3 regions of the Idiomarina solivarensis genome follow, and region 2 is predicted to be linked to each of the others. Evidence: predicted binding sites of a transcription regulator. Region 2 holds the regulator's gene; each other region holds the start of a gene.
What was found. The regulator MetJ, encoded in region 2, represses methionine synthesis genes. The targets are predictions, from matches to a motif close to TAGACGTCTAGACGTCTA.
Positions count from the first base shown of each region.

Region 1 (5,615 bases), on a different contig from region 2:
GCTGAACAGAGCCTTTGTGGAGCAAAGCAATAGAGATACAAAAGTGGGGAATACCGCGCATGTAATTGGTGGTGCCGTCGAGCGGATCGATAACCCACTGGAAGTCATTTTCTTTACCAGCCTGGGTGCCGCTTTCTTCTGCAATGATGCCATGGTCCGGATAGGACTTTTTAATCGTGTTGATAATAGCCTGCTCTGCGGCTTTATCCATATCGGTAACCCAGTCATTCAAGCCTTTTGATTCGGCTTCAACAGGGCTTCCCTGATCGAAATTTTTAACTAAAATTTTGCCGGCCGCACGCGCTGCGCGCACCGCAATATTTAACATCGGATGCATACCAATTACCTGTGCTGTAAAAGAACAATTTTCGGTCGCGGATCATACCAGTGTTACGGTATCATGCCAAACTTTTCCATAAGTCGAGAAAAACCCAAGGAAAACGCCATGCTTGATAACATTCGCATCGTTCTGGTGAACACTTCCCACACTGGGAACATCGGTTCGGTTGCCCGTGCCATGAAAACCATGGGGCTGTCTAAACTCACTTTAGTCGACCCTGTGCAGGAACCTGATAGCCATGCATCGGCGTTAGCTGCTGGTGCGACCGATATCCTGGCATCAGCCAACATAGTAGACACCCTGCAAGAAGCCATTGCCGATTGCGGCTTAGTTATTGCCACCAGTGCCCGTAACCGGACGTTAGACTGGCCGTTGTTAGGGCCTCGTGAATGTGCTGGCAAAGTGCTGGAAGAAGCAGGGCAACACCAGGTTGCTTTGGTCTTTGGCCGTGAAAATAGTGGCCTGACTAATGAAGAGCTGCAACAAAGTCAGTTTCATTTGCACATACCAACAAACCCTGATTACAGCTCATTGAATCTGGCTATGGCGGTACAAACGGTCTGTTATGAGCTGAGAATGCAGTGGCTGGAATCACAGCAACGGTCGCCTGAAGATTTGCCGGAATACCCGCGCGCCGACGATTTAGAGCGATTTTACGAGCATTTAGAAAAAACGCTTGGCCAAACCGGGTTTATTGTTCGCCATCACCCTGGGCAGGTGATGACCAAACTGCGCCGCTTATTTAATCGTGCCCGTCCGGAAGAGAATGAAATTAATATTTTACGCGGCATTCTGGCCTCTGTGGATAAATCGACCAGCAATACTTGACTAAAACGGTCAGGAATGTAGAATTTCGTTATAATAATGATGAGTTAAACAGCAGAGGAAATCACCATGCGCCTGACGTCAAAAGGTCGATACGCAGTAACGGCAATGCTGGATGTTGCGCTATTTACGGCAAATGGTCCTGTACCGTTAGCGGATATTTCTGAGCGTCAGGGAATATCACTGTCTTACTTAGAACAGTTATTCGCGCGTTTGCGTAAGCACGGATTAGTCGACAGCGTGCGTGGCCCCGGTGGGGGCTACCGTCTGGGCTGCCCGGCCAATGATATTTCTGTCGGTGCGGTGATTCATGCGGTAGATGAATCTATTGATGCAACACGTTGTCAGGGCAAAGCCAATTGTCAGGGTGGTGAGCGTTGCTTGACCCACTCCTTATGGGAAGGGCTCAGCGATCGAATATCCGATTTTCTGGATGGTATTACTCTGGCTGAGCTAATGAAAAAAGACGATGTGGGCGATGTTTTGCATAGACAAAACTCTCTGCATAAAAATGATGACGAAGAAATAAAACTTAACTCTCACCTCTAGTTAGTATCGACACATTAGCCGTTAGTTATGAGTGTTCAGGAGCAACGACGTGCCTAAGTTACCCCTTTATTTTGATTATGCTGCAACTACGCCTGTCGATCCTGTTGTCGCAGAAAAAATGATGGCTTGCTTAACCCAGGACGGACTTTTCGGTAACCCCGCTTCGCGCTCACACAAATATGGGTGGCAGGCGGAAGAGGCTGTCGATATTGCCCGACATCAAATTGCAGACCTGATTAACGCCGACGCACGCGAAATTGTCTTTACCTCCGGGGCTACCGAGTCAGACAACCTGGCAATAAAAGGTGCAGCCCAATATTACGCCGCGAAAGGCAAGCACATTATTACCCTGAAAACCGAGCATAAAGCGGTACTGGACACTTGTGCTCAACTGGAAAAAGAAGGCTTTGAAGTCACCTACCTCGACGTTGGTAGCGATGGTCTATTAGATATGGATTTGTTTCGCTCGGCCTTGCGTGAAGATACGGTGTTGGTCAGCGTCATGCTGGTGAATAACGAAATTGGTGTGACTCAGGATATCACCACGATAGGCGATTTATGCCGTGAAAACGGCACGGTGTTTCATGTTGATGCGGCTCAGGCGTCCGGTAAAGTTCCAATGGATATGGCGGAGCTACCGGTCGATCTCATGTCGCTTTCTGCCCACAAAATGTATGGGCCGAAAGGTATTGGCGCATTGTACGTACGTCGCACACCGCGGGTTCGCTTGTTTGCGCAAATGCATGGGGGCGGCCATGAACGGGGTATGCGTTCAGGTACTTTGCCCACTCACCAAATTGTCGGCATGGGCGTTGCAGCGGAAATAGCAGGTAATGAGCTGGAGCTGGAGCCCGCACGGGTTGAGAACTTACGTCAGCAATTATGGACCGGAATTAGCCAGTTGGATGGGGTAACCCTGAATGGTTCAGAGCAGCAACGCGTGCCGCATATTACGAATATCAGCTTTTCCGGCGTTGACGGTGAACTGTTGTTAATGGCGTTAAAAGACTTAGCGCTTTCTTCGGGCTCTGCCTGCACGTCAGCCAGTGTTGAGCCGTCGTATGTGTTGAGCGCATTAGGTGTTAAACCCGAGCTGGCCATGAGTTCGTTGCGCTTTAGTATTGGCCGTTACACCTCCGAAGATGACATCGACAGCGCAGTAGAGCTTATCCACCGCACTATCGGCACGTTAAGAGGGGCTGCTTAGTCTTTCAGCAGGCCGGCAAAGGTTTTACGAAACTTAGCCAGCTTAGGTGAAATGACGGCCTGACAATACGGGTTTCCCGGGTTTCTGGCGTAGTAATTGTCGTGATAATCCTCCGCCGGATAAAACGTTCCTAACTCCGTTACTTCCGTTACGATAGGCGCTGCGAAAGCGTCGTCCGCTTCAAGCTCGGCAATAATGTCTTCCGCTTCACGTTTTTGCTCATCGTTATGATAGAAAATCGATGTGCGATATTGCGTCCCTACATCATTGCCCTGGCGGTTAACCTGAGTAGGATCGTGCAGCGTGAAAAAGATTTCTAAGATTTGACGGTAAGAGATCTGCTTCGGGTCGTATTCGAGTTGCGCGACTTCTGCGTGCCCTGTATTACCAGTGCACACCTGTTCGTAAGTTGGCTCGACGGTATGTCCGCCGGTATAACCCGACTTCACTGACTGTATGCCTTTTACCTGTAGAAAGGCGGACTCAACACACCAGAAACAACCACCGCCCAGTGTCGCTTGTTCGTATTCGTTGTTCGCCATCTAAGAACTCCTTATCGTCAAATAGACGTCTATATGGCTAATTGGTTCTGACATCCTAGCCGAGAATGAATTAAAAAACAATCACTGGGGATTCGATTTCTGTGTTGATCTCACGTATAATCCGCGCGACTAATTTATCCCTTTATTTTATTGGAGTTTATACCATGGCTTTAGAGCGTACTCTATCAATCATCAAGCCTGATGCAGTTGCAAAAAACTTAATCGGCGCTATCTACAACCGTTTTGAATCTGCGGGTCTGCGCATTGTTGGTGCTAAAATGATGCACTTAAGCAAAGAACAGGCAGAAGGCTTCTACGCTGAACACAAAGAACGTCCTTTCTTTGGCGCTTTGGTTGAGTTCATGACCTCTGGCCCTATCGTGGTTCAGGTTCTTGAAGGCGAAGACGCTGTACGTAAAAACCGCGACATTATGGGTGCAACAAATCCAGCAGAAGCACTGGCAGGAACTATCCGTGCCGACTATGCTGAAACTATAGACGAAAATGCGGTACATGGCTCAGATGCGACTGAATCTGCTGCCCGCGAAATCGCTTATTTCTTCAGCGACGAAGAAGTTTGCCAGCGCACTCGCTAAGACGTAAGAAAATATGGCCTGACGTTTGCGTCAGGCCAAATCAAGAAAACCGGAGCTTTATGACCAACGCAATTGATAAAAAAGTGAACTTACTCGACCTGAATCGCGAGGGAATTAAAGAGTTCTTTCGGGAGATGGGTGAGAAACCTTTTCGTGCCGAACAGGTTATGAAATGGCTGTATCACTTTTGTGTCGATGACTTTGATGAGATGACGAACCTCAATAAAGCGCTGCGCGAAAAGCTTAAGCAAGTGGCTGAGATTCGTGCCCCGGAAGTTCGTGAGCAACAACAGTCATCGGATGGCACTATTAAATTTGCGATGACACTGTTTGATGGCCAGGACGTGGAAACGGTCTGGATACCTGAAGGCGACCGCGCTACTTTGTGTGTGTCTTCTCAGGTGGGTTGTGCATTAGAATGTACTTTCTGCTCAACCGGCGCTCAGGGCTTTAACCGTAACCTGAGTGTGGCTGAAATTATTGGCCAGGTATGGCGAGTGAATCAGTTGCTGGGGGCTTATGGTAAGACCGGTATTAAGCCGGTAACCAACGTTGTCATGATGGGCATGGGTGAGCCTTTGCTTAACTTGAATAATGTTGTCCCATCAATGGAGTTAATGCTGGATGACCTGGGTTTTGGTTTGTCTAAACGCCGCGTTACCTTAAGTACGTCGGGTGTTGTTCCTGCGCTGGAAAAATTGCGTGAGCGCATTGATGTGATGTTGGCTATTTCGTTGCACGCACCAGACGATGAACTGCGTAACGAAATTGTCCCCATTAATAAAAAATACAATATTGAAGAATTTCTGGCATCCAGCCGTCGTTATGTTGAGCAGTCAAAAGCTCAGCGTAAAGTAACGGTAGAGTATGTCATGCTGGACCATGTCAATGACTCGACTGATCAGGCACATGCGCTGGCAAAAACCTTAAAAGATACCCCCAGTAAAATTAATCTTATTCCGTTTAACCCGTTCCCGGGTTCAGATTACGGGCGTTCGAGCAACTCGCGAATTGACCGCTTCGCCAAGGTACTGATGGAATACGGATTTACTGTGATGGTAAGGAAAACTCGCGGTGATGACATTGACGCTGCGTGCGGGCAATTGGTGGGTGATGTCATTGATCGCACCAAACGAATACTGAAACGTCAGCAGAAACAACGTGGTGGAGAAGCAATCGCTGTAAAGACCGCGTAAATTAACAGAATCGCAGGCACAAGGAGTGTGATAATGCGAGCCGCTTTATTATTGATAGCCTTAGGGCTATATGGTTGTACCGCTAACCCTGAACAGTCGGTGTCTGTGGGTAATGATGTACGGTTGCAGCTTGGACTTGCTTACTTAGCGCAAGGGAAATTAAAGCTTGCGCAACCGCATCTGCAAACAGCATTAAAGAACAACCCTCGGTCTCTGGATGCCAACCTTGCCTTAGGGCAGTGGTATTTAGCGACAAATGACGTTGATTCCGCTTTGTCACTTTACCAACAGACATTATCATGGCAACCTATGAGCGGTGCATTGTACAATAACTATGCGGTTGCACTGTGTGTGGCTGGT
Region 1 is NZ_JAVFHZ010000002.1:228,941-234,555, forward strand. Features, by position in the region: gene suhB (inositol-1-monophosphatase) at 1-337, opposite strand, end outside; gene trmJ (tRNA (cytosine(32)/uridine(32)-2'-O)-methyltransferase TrmJ) at 446-1,168, shown strand; gene iscR (Fe-S cluster assembly transcriptional regulator IscR) at 1,235-1,714, shown strand; gene RBK99_RS05115 (IscS subfamily cysteine desulfurase) at 1,764-2,921, shown strand; gene msrA (peptide-methionine (S)-S-oxide reductase MsrA) at 2,918-3,463, opposite strand; gene ndk (nucleoside-diphosphate kinase) at 3,628-4,059, shown strand; gene rlmN (dual-specificity RNA methyltransferase RlmN) at 4,119-5,255, shown strand; gene RBK99_RS05135 (tetratricopeptide repeat protein) at 5,289-5,615, shown strand, end outside.
Region 1: the regulator MetJ is predicted to act here: its motif matches at 3,486-3,503, upstream of msrA (peptide-methionine (S)-S-oxide reductase MsrA).

Region 2 (5,615 bases):
TGACACTGCAGCTGTTGATGGGTTTTGTGCACCGTGTAATAGGCATCACAGCGATGACACTGCGCCAGCCAGCCACACTCATGACACATTAATGCCGGTGCAAAACCACGACGGTTCAGAAATAGAAGCACCTGATTGCCGCGATCAATTTCGACCTGAATTTGTTCTTTGAGCGTTTTTGAAATACCCGCTTTTATGGGTTGCTGCTTAAGATCAATCAGCTCGTGTTTAACCATTTGCGCACCGCCAGCGCGCTGGCCCAGCTTCAGCCAGTGAAAACGTTTACTGACTGCGTTATTCAACGTTTCCAGCGAGGCCGTTGCACTGCCAAGCACCAAGGGTATATTCAGTAACGACGCCCGTTTAATAGCGATGTCCCGCGCATGATAACGAAACCCATCCTGTTGCTTATAAGACAGGTCATGTTCTTCATCGACCACAATCAGGCCGAGCTTCTGGCAAGGGGTAAATACCGCCGACCGGGTACCGATAATAATCGCCGCATGCCCGTGTTTCGCATCCAGCCAAGTGTTCAGTCGCTCTCTGTCGCTCATACCGGAATGCAGCATCACCACCGGCGCATTAAAACGTTCTTTAAAGCGTTGCAAGGTTTGTGGTGTCAGGCCAATTTCGGGCACAAGCACCAATACCTGCTCGCCGCGCTCTAACACTGGCTGCATAGCCTGCAAATACACTTCAGTTTTGCCGCTGCCGGTTACACCTTCCAGCAACAACGTACTGTGTTGCTGTTGTTGGTTGATGGTGGAAACCGCTACTGCTTGCTCGGTATTTAACGCATGCCCTTCTTCCCGCAGTACCGAGCTTTGTTGCTGCCAACTTTGCGGCTTAGCCGGTTGCTGTTCGCGTACCTCAAGCCAGCCTTTGTCCTGCAAGGTGCGAAGTACCGCGGACGTCACACCAATCTCGGTTAAGTCACTTCGCCTCAACGGCTGATGCTTCAGAGCCGCCAAAACCTGTTGCTGTCTTGCTGCCCCCTTCAACTCATTAATGGACTGGGCGCGGCCTAAATCGGTTAGTGCGTAAAAAGTTTCAGTTAAATACTCCGGCGCATCACCCTTGCGCAGTAACACCGGCAAGCTATTGGCAGCAACGTCACCCAATGAATGGTGATAATAATCTGCTGACCAACGAACCAACTGCCAGATATCTTCCGGCCACAGGCGTTGTTCATCCAACACTGAAGCCACCGACTTGAGCTCAAACGCCGGCATTTCATCGCTGGCTTCTGCGACCACATAGCCAACCAACTGGCGTTGCCCAAAGGGCACACGTACACGCACGCCCTGCGACAGTGGTTCAGCACTTTTGCACAGATAATCATAGGTTTGTCTGAGAGGTAACGGCAGTGCGACTTTATAACGTCGTTCGCTGCCAGTATTGGCTTGCTTCATGGCTCTATTCTGGAACGCTACCGCGCAGAATACAAGACAGCAGATTCTGCTTGATCACGGACTCAAGATCACATAAAATGCGCGGCTCTTAATTCATTGATGTTTTTTTGCGCATGGTGTTCGGCTTTGGATCGAATGGCGATGCGGCCCATAACTGAGGTAACCCCATGAAACAAGGTATTCATCCTAAGTACGAGACTTTAAAAGTCAGCTGTTCTTGCGGTCATACGTTCGAAACGCGTTCAACCCGCTCAGAAGATTTACACCTGGACGTCTGTTCAGAGTGCCACCCGTTCTACACTGGTAAGCAGCGTGTTATGGACACTGGTGGTCGTGTTGACAAATTTAAGAAGCGTTTTGGTGCTCTGGGCAAGAAAGACTCCTAAGAAAACCTATGAAAAACGCTGCTTAACAGCAGATTTTAAGAAAAAGGCGCTAAACAGCGCCTTTTTTTGTACCTCCTCCCCTAAACACCCTATTGTTAAAGAAAAGTTAACTGGTGTACTTTTAAACACCTTTAAAATTTCTTCCCTATCGAAGACGCTAAAGATGGAGGTAAGATTTGTTTATTAGTCTAAAAGCGATAGACTAATTAGCATTCTGATCACCAGACTCAGGTATCACGCATGACAGATTTTCGCCAACAGGCACTGGATTACCACGAATACCCAACGCCGGGTAAAATTTCCGTAGAAATAACCACGCCAGCTGAAACCAGCAAAGACTTAGCTCTGGCTTATAGTCCGGGCGTTGCAGAGCCAGTTCGGGAAATCGCTCAAGACCCGGACAACGCGTATCGTTATACGGCAAAAGGGAATATGGTCGCGGTTATTACCAACGGAACCGCTATTCTCGGACTGGGTAATTTGGGGCCACTGGCGTCTAAACCGGTCATGGAAGGCAAAGCATTGCTGTTCAAACGGTTTGCGGGACTTGATTCGATAGATATCGAAGTCAGCCACAGAACCACGCAAGACTTTATTAATACCGTTGCCAACATCGCTGATACCTTTGGCGGTATTAATTTAGAAGACATTAAAGCACCTGAGTGTTTCGAGATTGAACAGGCTCTGATTGAGCGCTGCAATGTACCAGTATTCCACGACGATCAACACGGCACAGCTATTGTTACTGCCGCCGGTATGCTGAACGCGCTGGAAATTCAGGGTAAAGACTTAGCCGAATCTCGCATAGTGTGCCTTGGCGCAGGCGCAGCCGCTATTGCCTGTATGGAGCTGCTCATTAAGTGTGGCGCCCAGCGCGAACACATTTATATGCTCGACTCAAAAGGAGTTATCCATACCCGTCGCGACGACTTAAACGAGTATAAACAGTTATTTGCTAACAATACCGATAAGCGCACACTGACCGATGTGATTGATGGCGCGGATATTTTTGTAGGTGTTTCAGGACCAAATTTACTAAGTCCCGATGAATTGAAACTCATGGCTCCGAATCCGGTTATTTTTGCTTGTTCTAACCCTGACCCTGAAATTAAGCCTGAAGTGGCTATGGCAGCGCGTGATGACCTGATTATGGGCACCGGCCGTTCAGATTATCCAAACCAGGTAAACAACGTTCTCTGTTTTCCGTTTATGTTCCGCGGCGCTTTAGACGTGCGGGCAACGGCTATTAACGATGAAATGAAGGTGGCAGCGGTAGAAGCTATTCGCCAATTAGCGAAAGAGCCCGTGCCAGATTCCGTGTTAAAAGCCGCTGATGTAAAAGAGCTCAAATTTGGCCGCGATTACATTATTCCTAAACCGATTGATCCGCGTTTATGTCAGCGTGTAGCCCGTGCGGTTGCCGAAGCGGCAGTGAAGTCCGGCGCGGCTAAAATCGATTTGCCGAAAAATTACATGCAGGATTAATCGTCTAACTCGTCGTCCGTGGGGATGGGCAAGCCTCGTGCTTCTAGCTCTTCCCGCACGGCTTTAGGAATTTTGTTAGGATTGGATTTTTGCAAATCTTCATCTTCTGGCAGCGGCTGACCGGTAAAAGCGTGTAAAAACGCCTCACACAGCAATTCGCTGTTGGTAGCATGACGCAAATTACAAATTTGTCGACGAGTCCGCTCATCGGTCAGAACTTTTAACACACGAGTGGGGATTGAGACCGTAACCTTTTTAACCTGCTGACTTTTACGACCATGTTCAGCATAGGGGTAAATGTATTCACCGTTCCATTTCATTGCTACTGTCCCACTCTATAACAAAACCACATAAGTTATAATGAATTGTACCCGAATAAGCGACACCGTCAAATTTTATCCGTCTAGATGGCTAAAAGTTGCTGACATTTGCCTGACAATATTTTAGCCTTAGTAGCAGAACTCTAATCCACGCGCGTAGTTAAGGAAGGCGGAATGACAAAACACCAGCTCACTGAAGAGCAAAAGCAGGCCGTTGCCGACAGTGTTCAGGTACACAAATTTGGTGGCAGTAGCTTGGCCGATGCTTTTTGCTACCGGCGCGTCGCCCGTATTGTGACGGAATACGCGGGTGCCAGCGATCTGGTCGTGGTTTCTGCCGCCGGTGACACCACCAACCGCATTCTTGCCATTATTAATGCCAAAGCGCAGCCAGGAGATACCGCCAGCATTCTAATTGATCAGCTGGAGAAATTTCAGCAAGGATTAATCACTGAGCTATTGAGCGGTGATTTACAACAACAGCTGCTACAGCAATCACAGCAAGACTTTAAACGATTCCGTCGCTGGCTGGCCGGTGATGAGCAAATTTCACACAACGCTGAACTATTATCTTACGGCGAACTTTGGTCCGCCCGTTTGCTTGCGGCATTGTTGCAAAAGCAGGGTACGCGTGCCGATCACATTGATGCCCGCGACTTTTTATTGGCGGCCGATGCGCCTGAGCCCGTCATTCAGGTAGAGCATTCACGTGAAAAGTTATTGTTAAGGGTGGCGCCTCATTCCGGTACCCGCTTTATTGTTACCGGTTTTATTGCCCGTGGTTTAAATGGTGAGAGTTTAACGCTGGGCCGAAACGGCAGCGACTACTCTGCCACGCTGGTCGGAAGCCTTTTAGATTCCCGTCAGGTCACCATTTGGAAGGACGTTGCCGGCGTTTACTCAGCAGACCCCCGCAAGGTTGAGCGAGTTGTCAGCCTACCGACTCTCGACTGGACCGAAGCCGAAGAGCTCGCCCGGCTGGGCAGCCCAGTTTTGCACCCCAGAACGTTTCAGCCAGTCGACCGCCAGCGCATGGTCATTTCGGTACGCTCCAGCCTGAAAGTAGAGAATCAGCAAACCCGTATTGGTCAATTCCAGAACACACAGCCTCGCGGCAAGGTATTTACTTCGTTGTCTGAAGTTGTGCTGTTTAAAGTTGAGTTGCGCGATAAAGCATTAGTAAAACGTTTGGACGAGCTGGAACTGGAACCCTTAGTCAGCTGGACCGAGCCAGAAAATCACCAGCAATACCTGGTCTTTCACCAAAACCATTTAGATTACCTGACTGGCTGGTTAGACAGCCTTGGCGCCGGTGATGCCATCACGCAAATGCGGGGCTACTCGATGCTCGCCATTGTCGGTAACCGCATTCAGGAGACCGACCAGTTCTCAACGTTTAAATTGCAGCTTTCGGAACAAAAAGTGCGTCGCTTTGCGTTGACTCAAAACGGCGACTCTGCGGTTGCTATTTTAGAGCAAAAGCTCGACAACCGTCTTCTAAACCGTCTGCACAGTCAGCTGTTTAACTACCGTCGCAGCCTGGGCGTATTAGTTGTAGGACGCGGCAACATTGGTACTGCCTGGCTGGAGTTATTCAGACAGCAGCGTGATCGCATTAACCAGGTGATGGATGTACGGGTCATTGGCATCGCTAATTCACGACGTTTATGGCTGGACTACAATGGCGTTGAACTCACTGAGTGGGCGGACGATTTTGACCGTTTAGCACGGCCATATGTGTTAACTGAACTGCTACGAGAGCTGCCAAATGCCCCCTACGACGAGCTCGTTGTTATCGATTTAACTGACGCAAAACAGGTGGCGCAACTCTACCCCAGCCTGTTTGCCAACGGTTTACACATTATTAGTGCCAACAAACGCGCAGGTTCTGCCGACGAAGCGCTATACCGGGAAATTCGTACAATTCAGCACGAATATGAACGCGAGTGGCTTTACAACACCACCGTTGGAGCAGGATTACCGCTAAATTACGCCATTAATGACTTGCGTAA
Region 2 is NZ_JAVFHZ010000005.1:100,967-106,581, reverse strand. Features, by position in the region: gene priA (primosomal protein N') at 1-1,412, opposite strand, end outside; gene rpmE (50S ribosomal protein L31) at 1,580-1,798, shown strand; gene RBK99_RS09585 (malic enzyme-like NAD(P)-binding protein) at 2,039-3,283, shown strand; gene metJ (met regulon transcriptional regulator MetJ) at 3,280-3,603, opposite strand; gene RBK99_RS09575 (bifunctional aspartate kinase/homoserine dehydrogenase II) at 3,778-5,615, shown strand, end outside.

Region 3 (5,615 bases), on a different contig from region 2:
ATGGCCTCAATCTCCGTTTGATGAGTTAACGCGATAGTATCCCCGGCTACGGTTAGGGTATCTCCCGACTGTGTCACTTTTTGCCCGAACCGGCCATGACTTGAGTCGTATTTCAATAAATGCGCTATCGCTTCGGAAGCCGCCGGTTCGTTAATAAGCACCACCTGCACGCTGTCGCGGTAGCCATTTTCATACAATGCGCGCAAAAAGCTTCGGCCAATGCGGCCGAAACCATTAATTGCAATACGCGTCGGTTCGCTCATTTAAGCTCCCAGCAAGCGTTTTGCCGCAGCTACAGTCTCTTCTGTGGTGATACCGAAATGCTTAAACAAGTCACCAGCCGGAGCGGACTCACCAAAGGTTGTCATTCCGACGACTTCGCCGTTAAGACCAACATACTTGAACCAAAAATCCGCAATAGCCGCTTCTATTGCCACACGGCGAGTTACGCCTGAAGGCAATACAGACTCTTTGTATTCCGCGTCCTGGATATCAAACACATTGGTCGATGGCATCGAAACAACACGCACCTTATGCCCCTGCTCTGACAGTTCATTGAAAGCAGCTACAGCCAAGTCAACTTCGGAACCGGTGGCAATCAAAATGACCTCGGGTTCGCCGTCGCAATCTTTGAGTACATAACCACCGCGGGCAATGTTCGTGAGCTGTTCTTCGTTACGTTCTTGCTGTTGCATGCCCTGACGACTAAAGACTAAAGCCGACGGGGTTTTACTGCTTTGTATTGCAGCCCCCCAGGCGACTGCTGTTTCTACTGGATCGCACGGGCGCCAGCACTGCAGATTCGGGGTCTGACGCAGATTCGCCAGTTGTTCGACCGCCTGGTGTGTCGGGCCATCTTCACCAAGACCAATGGAATCATGGGTATAAACAAAAATACTGGGCTGCTTCATCAGTGCTGACATACGCACCGCATTACGTGCGTATTCCATAAACATCAGGAAGGTTGCGCCATAGGCTTTGAAACCGCCGTGCAGGGTAACGCCGTTCATAATGGCCGACATTCCGAACTCACGAACACCGTAGAACACATAGTTACCACTGGCGTCATCCGCGGTAATACCTTTCGCGTCGTTCCAAAGTGTCAGGTTAGAGCCTGCCAAGTCCGCAGAACCGCCTAACAACTCAGGTAACTTAGGACCAAATTCATTCAAAACATTCAACGACGCTTTACGTGTTGCTATAGCTTCAGGCTTACTTTGCAGCTGTTTGGCATAGTTGTGCACTGAGTTTTCAAACCCTTCCGGCAGCTCACCGTTTAGGCGACGCTTCAGTTCTTTTGCCAGCTGCGGAAACTCTTGCTCATAAGCTACCCAGCGCTTATTCCATGACGACTCAACCGCAGCACCTTTATCTACCGCTGACCATTTTTGGTAAACATCGGCAGGCACTTCGAACGCCTCGTGTGGCCAGTTCAATTGCTTGCGTGCGGCCACAATTTCATCGTCCCCCAAAGGTGCTCCATGGCAGCTTTCGGACCCTTGTTTGTTCGGGGCGCCATAGCCAATAACCGTTTTACAGATAATCAGTGTGGGCTTATCTTCATTTGCCCGAGCACTTTCAATTGCCTGAGTAATGGCTGCAGAATCGTGTCCGTCAATTTTGTTAATAACGTGCCAGCCATAAGACTCAAAACGCTTCGCAGTATCGTCGGTAAACCAGCCTTCCACTTCACCATCAATAGAAATGCCGTTGTCATCATAGAACGCAATTAGCTTGCCTAACCCTAAGGTTCCGGCCAATGAACAGACTTCGTGTGAAATCCCTTCCATCAAACAGCCATCACCAAGGAACGCATAAGTATGGTGATTAACAATTTCATGGTTTTCCTGGTTGAACTGCGCCGCCAGCACTTTTTCTGCCAGCGCCATACCCACGGCGTTTGCAAGCCCTTGTCCTAACGGTCCGGTAGTGGTTTCAACACCGGGGGTGTAGCCATATTCAGGGTGACCCGGAGTTTTTGAATCTAACTGTCGAAATTGCTTTAAGTCATCAATGCTGAGGTCATAACCCGACAGGTGCAACAGCGAATAAATAAGCATTGAACCGTGTCCGTTTGACAGCACAAAACGATCACGGTCGGCCCAGCTTGGGTTGTTCGGGTTATGTTTTAAGTAATCACGCCAAAGGACTTCTGCGATATCTGCCATACCCATAGGCGCTCCGGGATGACCGGACTTGGCTTTCTGAACCGCGTCCATACTAAGTGCGCGTATGGCATTGGCGAGATATTGACGTTCTGACATGAAAAACCCCCTGGACGATGAAGAGCAACTTGCGATGCGCGTATTCTCCACATTTCAGGGGGTACAAGCAAATTTATAGGCAAAATAGTGTTTAAATATCGGCCTGTAAATCGGCTGCTTTGTCGGTTTTTTCCCACGGCAGATTCTCGCGACCAAAGTGGCCGTATGCTGCCGTTTGTTTATAAATTGGGCGTTCCAGATCGAGCATTTTGATAAGACCATAAGGACGTAAATCGAAATGACGACGAACCAGAGCAATTAATTGTTCTTCCGAATACTTTGACGTACCGAAAGTATCAATGCTGATGGAGGTTGGTTCAGCAACGCCAATGGCATAAGAGATTTGCAGCTCGCAACGCTCAGCCAGACCAGCAGCCACCAGGTTTTTGGCAACGTAACGGGCGGCGTAAGCCGCACTGCGGTCAACTTTTGACGGATCTTTACCAGAAAACGCACCGCCACCGTGACGGGCCATGCCACCGTAGGTGTCGACAATAATTTTACGGCCAGTCAGTCCGCAGTCGCCCATCGGCCCTCCAACCACAAACCGCCCCGTAGGGTTAATATGAAATTGTGTATCTTTTGACACCCACTGCTCTGGCAGCACTGGTTTGATAATTTCTTCCATAACCGCTTCGCGCAGCGTTTCCTGAGTAATATCTTCGCGGTGTTGGGTTGATAACACAACGGTATCGATAGCAACCGGCTTACCATTTTCATAAACAAAGGTAAGCTGGCTTTTTGCATCTGGGCGCAACCAACCTAATGTACCGTTATTACGCACTTCAGACTGACGCTGCATAATGCGATGCGCGTAAGTAATAGGTGCAGGCATTAAGACTGACGTTTCATTTGAGGCATAACCAAACATCAAGCCCTGGTCACCGGCCCCCTGTTCTTCCGGATTCGCGCGATCAACGCCCTGGTTAATGTCGCCACTTTGTTTACCAATGGCATTCAATACGGCACAAGACGCACCGTCGAAGCCCATGTCGGAGTGCCGGTAGCCAATGTCTTGTACTGTTTGGCGTGCTAAGTCTTCAACATCGACCCAGGCTCGGGTAGAGATTTCTCCACCAACGAGTACCATGCCGGTTTTAACATAGGTTTCACAGGCAACCCGGGCTTTAGGATCTTTTTCTAAAATTGCGTCTAAAACCGCATCGGAGATCTGGTCGGCAATTTTGTCCGGATGTCCTTCGGACACTGACTCTGAGGTAAACAGGTGACGTGACATATGCCCACTATTCCTTTAATTTGATGAAATCATTCAATACTGGTTGCATAATGTAACCGATCACTCTGTTTTTTTCTACTTCTGGACGTCTAAAAGTCCGAATAAGGCGAATGCATGCGAGTACCGCGGATCTATCACCCCGATCCCATTAACTTAAAAACTGAAACTGAATTGAGTTCAGATGCATTTCAGCATTTGATCAAAGTACTGCGCTTAAACGTAGGTGATAACATTGTTTTGTTCAACGGTGACGGTCACAACTACGACGCGAGTATTACTTCAATTCAAAAGAAGTCCGCTCACTTTATCGCAACAAGCTATCAGGTGAATAACTCGGAGTCACCTATCCGAGTTCATTTGGCGCAAGTGATTTCTCGAGGTGACCGCATGGACTTTGTGTTGCAAAAGTCAGTTGAGCTAGGTGCCACAGAAATCACTCCCCTGTTCAGTGAGCGTTGTGGCGTTAAACTGAGCGGTGACCGGCTCGAAAAGAAACAACAGCAATGGCAAAAGATTGTTCAGTCTGCCTGCGAGCAATGCGGTCGCAGCGTGGTTCCGCCAGTAAAACCAGCCCAGCAATTAAACGACTTTGTGCAAAGCCCATTCGAAGGGTTAAAACTCACGCTGGATCCAACTGCGACCAAGCCATTGTCATCGTTTAATGACGCAGACAAAGGTATACAATTATTAATTGGACCTGAAGGCGGGTTTAGTGAAGCTGAGGTTCATGCCGCCGAACAACACGGATTCAAACCTATGCGCCTGGGCCCGCGTATACTAAGAACGGAAACCGCAGCACTTTCAGCGCTTACCGCTGTGCAATATCAATTTGGCGACTTATGCTAAAGGAGTTTACATGAAAAAGTTAGCTATGGTGATGGACCCAATCGCCGCAGTAAAAACCGAAAAAGACACGAGCTTTCGTCTACTGCTGGAAGCTCAGGCACGCGGTTATCAGTGTTTTTATCTTGAACTTGGCGACTTAGTCATTGATAACGGACAACCCATGGCGTTTGCTCGCGAAGTAAGCGTTCGCGACCAAAAAAGCGACTTTTACAGTTTAAGCGACAGCGAATATCGTCCGCTTGAAGATTTTGACGTGATTATGATGCGTAAAGATCCGCCTTTTGACAGCGAGTTTTTATATGCCACGCAAATTCTGGAGCTGGCCGAGCTGCGCGGCAGTCTGGTGGTTAATAAACCGCAAAGCCTTCGCGACTGCAATGAAAAGCTGTTCACCTCCTGGTTTGCCGATTCTATTGCGGACACGCTTGTCAGCGCCAGAGCCGATGTCATTAAAGCGTTTCATAAAAAGCATGGCGATGTCATTCTGAAACCTCTTGACGGTATGGGCGGTGCGTCAATCTTTAAGGTTGGAGCCGACGGCAACAATTTAGGCGTTATTATCGAAACACTCACCGAAAAAGGCGCGCGCTACGCCATGGCGCAAAAGTATCTGCCCGAAATTAAAGACGGCGACAAACGCATTCTGATTATTAACGGTGAGCCCGTACCCTACTCTCTCGCGCGAATTCCCAGCGCGGGCGAAACTCGGGGCAACCTTGCTGCTGGCGGCAGTGGTCGTGCTCAACCGTTATCTGACAGTGACTGGGAGCTAGCCCGCAAAGTAGGTCCTGAACTGAAAAAGCGTGGTCTTATTATTGTCGGACTGGATGTCATTGGTGATCGTATTACCGAAATTAATGTCACCAGCCCAACCTGTATGCGTGAAATTGAGAATGCTTATGACATCAATATCGCTGAGCTCGTTTTCCAGGCTATAGAAGAAAAGCTTAATTGAAATTCAACTATGCGCCCCAATATCGTTAGCAGAGATTATCGTTAAGGAGTCGGTGAATCGATGAACAATTTACAGAACCATTTATTGATAGCAACACCTATGCTGAACGACCCGATGTTTAAACGGACCGTGACCTATATCTGTGAACATAACGAAGAAGGCGCGATGGGCTTAATCATTAACCAGCCCGCGGATTTAAGTGTTACCTCATTACTGGATAAGCTGGAAATTGTTTATCCCGAGAATAACCAACACTTACAAGGTAATGTTTATCAGGGTGGCCCTGTTGGCCAGGAACGCGGCTTCGTGATTC
Region 3 is NZ_JAVFHZ010000002.1:58,843-64,457, reverse strand. Features, by position in the region: gene epd (erythrose-4-phosphate dehydrogenase) at 1-263, opposite strand, end outside; gene tkt (transketolase) at 264-2,264, opposite strand; gene metK (methionine adenosyltransferase) at 2,356-3,501, opposite strand; gene RBK99_RS04310 (16S rRNA (uracil(1498)-N(3))-methyltransferase) at 3,616-4,347, shown strand; gene gshB (glutathione synthase) at 4,358-5,302, shown strand; gene RBK99_RS04300 (YqgE/AlgH family protein) at 5,363-5,615, shown strand, end outside.
Region 3: the regulator MetJ is predicted to act here: its motif matches at 3,584-3,601, upstream of metK (methionine adenosyltransferase).